2 regions of the Marinobacter sp. AL4B genome follow, and region 1 is predicted to be linked to the other one. Evidence: riboswitches for the same ligand, from Rfam matches in the RefSeq annotation. Region 1 holds a riboswitch; the other holds the start of a gene.

Region 1 (4,198 bases):
TCTACAACTGCCAGAAAGCGCGTTACCATCACACAAACGACGGCGAAAAGTTTCTTTGGATGATGTTCGATGGCGTTTGGCCTGCTTCCGATCGCGACCTGGTTATGAAGTCTTCGTTTGAACAAACAAAAGTAGATGGGCCTGTCACCGTCCAATCTATTGGTCGTCCGCAAGCAGCTCCGGAGCAATCCGACTACGTTCGCATTCCGATGCTGAACAATAGCTTTTACATCGAACCACTTGCAGACGGCTGGACGCGTATTACCTTTACAACGCAGGTAGATCCTGGCGGATTGGTTCCTGCGTGGATTGCGAACATGGTAGCGACTGATGCGCCCATTCGGACTTTGGAGGGCCTTCAGAAAATGATGAACAAGGAACCGTTCAAACACTACAGCGAGGAAAACGTACCGACAGGACTCGTTGAGAAGCACAACCTGCGCTTCTCAACGCTGGGTTCTTAAAAGAGCCAGCCTGCTTATGTGTTATTACCCTTCGCCTGACTGGCTTCGGCCACTTGGGCGGGGGCATCACAATTCAGGAAGCTGGAACTCTGCAACCATTCCTGATCCGGGTAATAGGTAAACACCAACTGCCCACCCTTCAGATTATCCACGACTGAACGAATCACTTTTCTGTCTACCGCAGGACAGCCGTGGCTGCGACCAATCCGTCCATAGTCTGCTACCCAGTCTGGGCTAACGTAATCTGCGCCATGAATCACAATGGCTCGCTGACGGGCCAGATCGTTCACTCCCGGCTCTAATCCATCTAACCGCAATGCGTAACCGTGGGTTCCGCTGTAGCTTTCGTTGCCCTTAAACAGGCCGATACTGGATTGGTGGCTACCTTCGATATTTGAGAAGGCGTTGGCTTCGACGTTTCCGGAGTTCTTTCCATGGGCCACTAGGTCTCTAAGCAACAAATCTCCCTTGCTCAAATCGAAGATCCACATACGCTCCGCACTGGATGGCAGCGAAAAATCAATGACCGCCAGCCGCTCGGGCATAGCAACGCCGTTGTTAACCGCGCACTGGGTTGCTTTAAACGCCGCACCTAACACCTCTGCGCTCAAGTAGGGTGCGGAGCCTGCTAATTTATCGAGCAGTTCTTCATCAAAAGATGAAGCATTCGTTTGTACGGAAAACGACACAAGAAATGCCAGGCCCGACAGCAATGTCAAAGGGCGTCGTTTTGTGTGCAAAGACATACGCACATTACCTCAAGGGTTTAAATAGTTGTGTAGCTGACTGAAAAGGTGCCTCATTCTATCAGCGAAATTTGAGACTTTCGTCTTTCCGTACATTTTTTAACCTTTAGCCTACAAACACCTCGCATTTGTCCTACCACCGCGCCATGGTAGAATCGCGCTAACTCAACGGGGTGCCCTCTATCTAGAAAGGGCTGAGACCACACCCGCGGAACCTGACACGGATAATGCCGGCGAAGGAATTGAGTCGCACTGAACACAGTGCCTCCCGCGGCATGGCTCCCCCAATATAGGATGCCGCATATGCTATATCGCTTATCCCTTTTGTTGTTGGCCATCACTTTACCGCTGGCCACACGCTCTGCCGACCGCCCTGAATTGAACGTGTACACCCATCCGTCATTCGCGGCTGAATGGGGCCCCGGGCCCGGTGTCAAAGATGCCTTCGAGAAGCAATGTGATTGCACACTCAATTACACCGTACTGAACAGCGGCGGTGATATTTTGCAGAGGCTAAGATTGGAAGGTACTTCAACCCCGGCCGATGTGGTGTTGGGCCTGGATACCGCAACCATGGAAACCGCCCTTCAGACCGGCCTCATCGGTGAGCACAAGCGCTCTTTGGACGCGCTGGCTTTACCGATCGAGTGGGATGATGCGCATTTCATCCCTTATGACTGGGGTTACTTTGCGTTTGTGTACGACACCCAGCAGCTGCCAAAGCCCCCGACCAGTTTCGAGGAACTGATTAGCTCACCCGATGAGCTGAAAATCATTATTCAGGACCCGCGCACCAGCACCCCAGGGCTCGGCCTGTTGTTGTGGATGCATTCGGTCTACGGCGACAAAGCTCCGGCCAAATGGGAACAACTTAATGACAAAGTTTTGGCCACCACACAAAGCTGGAGTGATGGCTACTTCTCGCTGTTTATGAGTGGCGAAGCACCGATGATTCTTTCGTACAGCACTTCACCCGCCTATCACATGGCGGTTGATAAAACCGACCGTTACCAAGCGGTTCAATTTGAAGAAGGTCACTACCTGCAAGTTGAGGTGGCCGCGCTGATCGAATCGTCCCAACAAAAAGCCTTGGCACGCAAATTTTTGGATTTCATGCTAACTCCTGAATTTCAAAAGCACATCCCCCTTAAGAACGTGATGTACCCCGCCATCGACCTGGGGGACGACCTACCCGGCGTTTTCGACCGACTGATTACCCCTGAGCACACGTTCTTCCTGCCCCCTGCCGATGTTGCCGAGCAACGGCGCCAGCTCGTAAACGACTGGCTGGATGCGATGACTCGATAATTCCATGCGCTCTACACCGATGAAAGCACCATTAGACCACCCGGGATGGCAGCTTATCCCGGGCCAACTCATTGGGATGGCCTTATTGTTACTGGTCGCCCTTGGCCTTGGCAGTATGCTGATAACCGCCGGAGGTCTAGACCTCTCCACGGTGTTTAACAGCCGGTATTTAAGAGGGGTGGTGTGGTTCACCGTCTGGCAGGCGACACTATCAGTTTTAGTCAGTTTGGCATTGGCACTGCCCATCTCCCGCGCCTTGGCACGATACCGACGCTTCCCAGGCCGCTCGGCATTACTTCGAGTGATGGAGCTCAGCTTGGTGCTACCCACCATCGTTGCCGTGTCAGGCATTATTGGCATGTATGGTCGTCAAGGCTGGGTTACCGGTTTGTTGACCGAATGGTTTCCCGGAAACGGCTGGAACCTTTACGGGCTGAATGGCATTCTGCTGGCCCACATATTCTTTAATGCGCCTCTTGCAGCCCGCGTGATGCTGCAATCATTAGAAGCGGTGCCCCCATCGCGCCTTCGGATTGCCTCCCAACTCGGGCTTCGCGGCTGGTGGCTGTGGCGTTCGGTTGAATGGCCGGCCCTGCGCCCTGTTTTACCGGGGCTGAGCGCTCTGGTCTTTACCTTATGTTTCACCAGCTTTGCCATCATCATGACTCTCGGGGGTGGACCTGCTGCAACGACACTGGAAGTGGCGATTTATCAGGCGCTGCGTTTCGAATTCGACTTCCCGCAAGCGGCGGTTTTAGCGGTCATTCAATTATTGATTTGTGGTAGCTTGTGGTGGCTGGTGTTCCGCCAGCGTTTGGAAACTTCTCTCCTTCCCAATCGGCAGCTGTCTCACAGGGTTCCGCTAAAGCCTTGGCCAACACAGGCGGTGTTGTCTGGCATTCTACTACTGGCGTTCAGCCTTTTCTTGTTGCTGCCCTTGTTGGCCATTAGCATCCGTGGCTTGCCGGCGTTGCTTACTCTGAATACCGGCGCTTCCATCTATGAACAACTATTACCCGCAACCGGGCGCAGCTTGCTAATTGCGCTGCCCGCTGGCCTTGGCTCCGTTGCCGCATCTTTAATGATTCTGGCTTCGGCCAACAAAACGACTAACCCGATATTAAAAGCCATCCCTACGACCACCGGCTACCTGCCGTTGATTGTGCCACCCATCGTACTTGGTACCGGGCTATTCCTCCTGCTTCGCCCAAGCTTGGATAACCATGCGCAGGGATGGGTGCTGGTTGCTTTAATCAACAGCTTGATGGCCCTGCCCTTCGTTATTCAGGTACTTCGCGGCCCGTTGAACAGCCTAGATAGCCACTCTCTTCGAGTTGCAGATCAGCTGGGCATTTTGGGTTGGTACCGCTGGCGTCGGATTTTTTGGCCCTTGCTACGCCGCCCGATGGCGTTAGGGCTGGCCTATGGCATCGCGCTTTCGGTGGGGGATTTCGGCGTAATTGCGTTATTTGGAAGTCCTGGGCAACCGACATTGCCTGTTCTGCTTTACCAACAATTGAGCAGTTACCAGGTGTCGGCCGCAGCAGGTACCGGCCTTTGGTTGCTGGTGTTACTGGTGTCCATTTTCGGGCTTTTGTCTGCCATTGGCCGACCGCCCGCGCACCAACGAGAAGCCATTTTTCCCGAAACCACCTTGGAGCCCGAGCATGCTTGATGTCG
Region 2 (4,198 bases), on a different contig from region 1:
CTCCCAACCAACAGGCTGGGAGGTGTGAAGTACGAAAGTCAGACTTTGTCGTAAAGCTTAGAGCCAGACTCGACAAACTCGCGGGATTTTTCCTGCATGCCTGCGTCGATGGCACTCACCTCATCCATGCCCTGCTCTGCTGCGTAATCCCTTACTTCCTGTGAGATTTTCATGGAACAGAACTTAGGCCCGCACATCGAACAGAAGTGGGCCACTTTGGCAGAGTCTTTCGGCAAGGTTTCGTCGTGGAACTCCCGCGCCGTGTCCGGATCCAACGCCAGGTTGAACTGGTCTTCCCAGCGGAACTCGAACCGAGCTTTGGACAGCGCGTTATCACGAATCTGTGCGCCCGGGTGGCCCTTCGCCAAATCGGCTGCGTGGGCAGCGATTTTGTAGGTGATGATGCCGGTTTTCACATCATCCTTGTTGGGCAAGCCCAAGTGTTCTTTTGGTGTGACGTAGCAGAGCATGGCACAACCGAACCAGCCGATCATTGCCGCGCCAATGCCCGAAGTGATGTGATCGTAACCCGGAGCAATGTCTGTGGTCAGAGGACCGAGGGTATAGAACGGCGCTTCGTCACAGCATTCCAGCTGCTTGTCCATATTCTCTTTAATCAAATGCATGGGCACGTGACCGGGGCCTTCGATCATGCATTGAACATCGTGTTTCCAGGCGATTTTGGTGAGCTCACCCAAGGTTTCCAGCTCACCGAACTGGGCTTCGTCGTTGGCATCCGCAATGGAGCCAGGGCGGAGGCCGTCACCGAGGCTGAAGGACACATCGTAGGCCTTCATGATTTCGCAGATGTCTTCGAAGTGTTCGTACAAGAAACTTTCTTTGTGATGCGCCAGGCACCACTTCGCCATGATAGAGCCGCCACGAGAGACGATACCTGTGGTACGTTTGGCAGTCAGAGGTACGTGGTGCAGCCGCACGCCCGCGTGAATGGTAAAGTAATCCACGCCCTGCTCTGCCTGTTCAATCAACGTATCTCGAAAGATTTCCCACGTCAGGTCTTCGGCAACGCCGCCTACTTTCTCAAGCGCCTGATAGATCGGCACGGTGCCAATGGGAACCGGCGAGTTTCGGATGATCCACTCGCGAGTTTCGTGGATATTCTTACCGGTGGACAAGTCCATCACAGTGTCTGAGCCCCAGCGAATACCCCAAGTGAGTTTCTCGACTTCTTCTTCGATGGACGAAGTAACCGCAGAGTTGCCGATGTTGCCGTTAATCTTCACCAGAAAATTCCGACCGATGATCATCGGCTCAGTTTCCGGGTGGTTAATGTTCGCAGGGATGATCGCACGCCCTCTTGCGACTTCGTCACGCACGAATTCGGGGGTAATCTCCGCGGGCAGGCTGGCACCGAATGATTGGCCCGGATGCTGATCATCAGCCAATCCCTGTTCACGAGCCTCTTGCAGTTTCATGTTCTCCCGAATGGCGATGTATTCCATCTCGGGAGTGATGACGCCTTGGCGAGCATAATGCATCTGGGTGACGTTTTTGCCGGGCTTCGCTTTGAACGGTTTGCGCTCGTCCATGAACCGAAGCGGATCTAACAATGGGTCTTTCATGCGGCGGAGGGTGAATTCGGAGGTGTAGCCGTCCAGCGGTTCTACATCGCCACGTTCGGCAATCCAATTGGCGCGAACCGGTGCTAAACCTTTACGCAAATCAATTTTTGCATCTGGATCGGTGTAGGGGCCTGACGTGTCATACACCAGCACCGGCGGATTTTTCTCGCCGCCCAGCTCGGTAGGGGTGTCGGCCACCGTAATTTCCCGCATTGGCACCCGAATGTCGGCTCGGCTACCCTGCACGTAGATTTTTCGTGAGCTTGGTAATGGTTTGATTGCTGCCGAATCCACTTTTGCGGAGTCGCTGAGGTATGCTGGTATGTCCGTCATGTCTGCTCCCAGTAACATCTGAGGTGTCAGGTCGCGCATGACGGAACACTGCCCAAACGCCCTTTTAGGCAATTTGGCACTGATCGTGCAATCTTAATCCCTACGCCGGTATTATCCGGATCAGGTCGCGGGTTCTGCGTTGCAATCTCAGCCGATCGCCGGTTTGTGGCGATTCAGCACCCCGTCAAGACGCGAATATAGAATTCGTTGCTCACACAATGTGTGAGCATCTCAAGTGTAGAGACGAGCCACATTATTGTCCATAATGTGCCACCGATACTTTTGGCCATACTGTCGCATTAGCTTTCGACACGATGGCCTTCCGATCCTTGTATCCAGATCACGGATGCCCGGAGACAGTTTGTCAGGAGATACAATGAAAAAACGCTTACTTCCAGGACTGATCACCCTGCTTGCAGCTCAGCCTGCATTTTCTCTGGATTTGATGGAGACTTACGAAAAGGCGCTGTCTTACGACTCCGGCATTGCTTCGGCCATGGCAAGGTTTCAATCCCAGCAAGCCGCCAGTGACGTAAGCAAGAGCACACTACTGCCTCAGATCGGCGCCTTTGCCGAAGCCAATCACGTCGATTTCGACGCAGATAATGGCCCTGGCGATAGCTATAAGTCTCTGAACTACGGCGTTCAACTTACCCAGCCTATTTTCCGGGCAGATAACTGGTTCCGCTACGACGCAAGTCAGTTCCAGACCGACGCCGCACAAGCCCAATACAACCTGGCACAGCAGCAACTGATTCTTGATGTGGCCACAGCTTACTTCAACGTATTGCGCGCCCAAGATACGGTGACCACCGCTCAAGCCACCGAAGCGGCCATCCAGCGCCAGTTCGAGCAAGCCCAAGAACGCTATGACGTGGGCCTGATTGCCATTACCGAGGTCTATGAAGGCCGCGCCAGCTATGATGACAGCAAGAGCCTGCGTATCGCGGCTGAAAACCAGCTGAACGTAGCCCGAGAGCAGCTTGCCCGCCTGACCGGCGAATATGCCGTCGATCTGGAAAATCTGCGGGAAAACTTCCCGTTAGGCCGACCGAACCCGATGGACCCGGCATCTTGGGAAGCCACGGCACTGGATCAAAATTGGTCTATCCAGGCAGCCATATATCAACTGAACGCCAGCGAAGCCAATCTGAAAGTTGCGAAATCCGGCCACATGCCGACACTTGATCTGGTGGCTTCCTACGGTGAAACCGAGTTTGAAAACGCGAAGACGCCGCAGCAAGAAGGTACCCAGGGCGTCATCGGACTCCAACTCAACGTACCGCTTTACATGGGTGGCGGAACTCAAGCCGGTGTTCGCCAACAACGCTCTCTGGTTACCGTTGCCGAGCAGGATCTGAACACGGTTCGCCGGGATGTTCAGGTGAATACTCGCAGTTTGTTCCTGACAGTCAACAACAACGTGGAAACCGCTTCTGCGCTTGAGCAGACCATCATCTCCCGCCGCAGCGCTCTGGATGCAACGCGCGCCGGATACGATGTGGGTACACGGAACATTGTGGAAGTTCTGGATGCCGAGCGGGCGTTCTACGTGGCGCTTCGGGATTACGCTAATGCCCGTTACGACTACGTGATCAACTCTCTGCAGTTAAAGCAGACCGCCGGTACACTTAGCCCTCAGGACCTGATCGAGCTAAACAACTGGCTCAGCGAAGGTGCCCGCGGTATTGAAGCGATGGCAAACGACGGCAAAACTCTGGAAGACCCCACCGAGTAATTCCCGCCGGTTTTGCAAAGACACCCGGGCCGCAATTAGGCCCGGGTGCTATACCCTTTCGATGATCCCTTCGACCACTTTATCCAGCGCGCCCCGGTTATTGTTCACCACCGCCAGCGCTCGTTCGCCGTACGCTTTGCAATCCTGTGCATCGGACATTAATCGACTGACGGCTTGGGCCAGATCCTGGCACCCCTCAACCATTTGCACGCCCTGATCAGCAATCAAACGGTCATAAATGGTTTCGAAATTGAAAACGTGAGGCCCGGAAAATACCGGCATGCCCCAGGCGGCAGGTTCCAGCGGATTGTGCCCCCCGCGCTCAATCAAAGAGCCCCCGACAAAAGCAATATCACTGGCGCCATACAGGGTCATCAACTCGCCCATGGTGTCCCCAAGATAAACCTGAGCCTGCTGAGGATTCTCGCTAAGTGAGCGACGGGCTACCCGATAACCCTTTGCTTCGGCCATAGCTGCAACCGTATCAAAACGCTCTGGGTGCCGAGGCACGATGATCAATAACGCATCATCGTGCTGTTCAAGA

What was found. Region 1 has a riboswitch for thiamine pyrophosphate ahead of thiB (thiamine ABC transporter substrate binding subunit). Riboswitches for the same ligand answer to the same signal wherever they lie in the genome.
Region 2: it holds a riboswitch for thiamine pyrophosphate, as region 1 does, so the genes downstream of both, thiC (phosphomethylpyrimidine synthase ThiC) here and thiB (thiamine ABC transporter substrate binding subunit) in region 1, are expected to answer to the same signal.

What each region holds. Positions count from the first base shown of each region.
Region 1 is NZ_JAILWZ010000009.1:50,954-55,151, forward strand. Features, by position in the region: gene K5L82_RS00815 (START domain-containing protein) at 1-464, shown strand, start outside; gene K5L82_RS00820 (murein L,D-transpeptidase catalytic domain family protein) at 479-1,204, opposite strand; TPP riboswitch at 1,370-1,469, shown strand; gene thiB (thiamine ABC transporter substrate binding subunit) at 1,514-2,518, shown strand; gene thiP (thiamine/thiamine pyrophosphate ABC transporter permease) at 2,523-4,193, shown strand; gene K5L82_RS00835 (ATP-binding cassette domain-containing protein) at 4,186-4,198, shown strand, end outside.
Region 2 is NZ_JAILWZ010000007.1:36,725-40,922, forward strand. Features, by position in the region: gene thiC (phosphomethylpyrimidine synthase ThiC) at 39-1,916, opposite strand; TPP riboswitch at 1,997-2,110, opposite strand; gene K5L82_RS00300 (TolC family outer membrane protein) at 2,293-3,654, shown strand; gene waaA (lipid IV(A) 3-deoxy-D-manno-octulosonic acid transferase) at 3,703-4,198, opposite strand, start outside.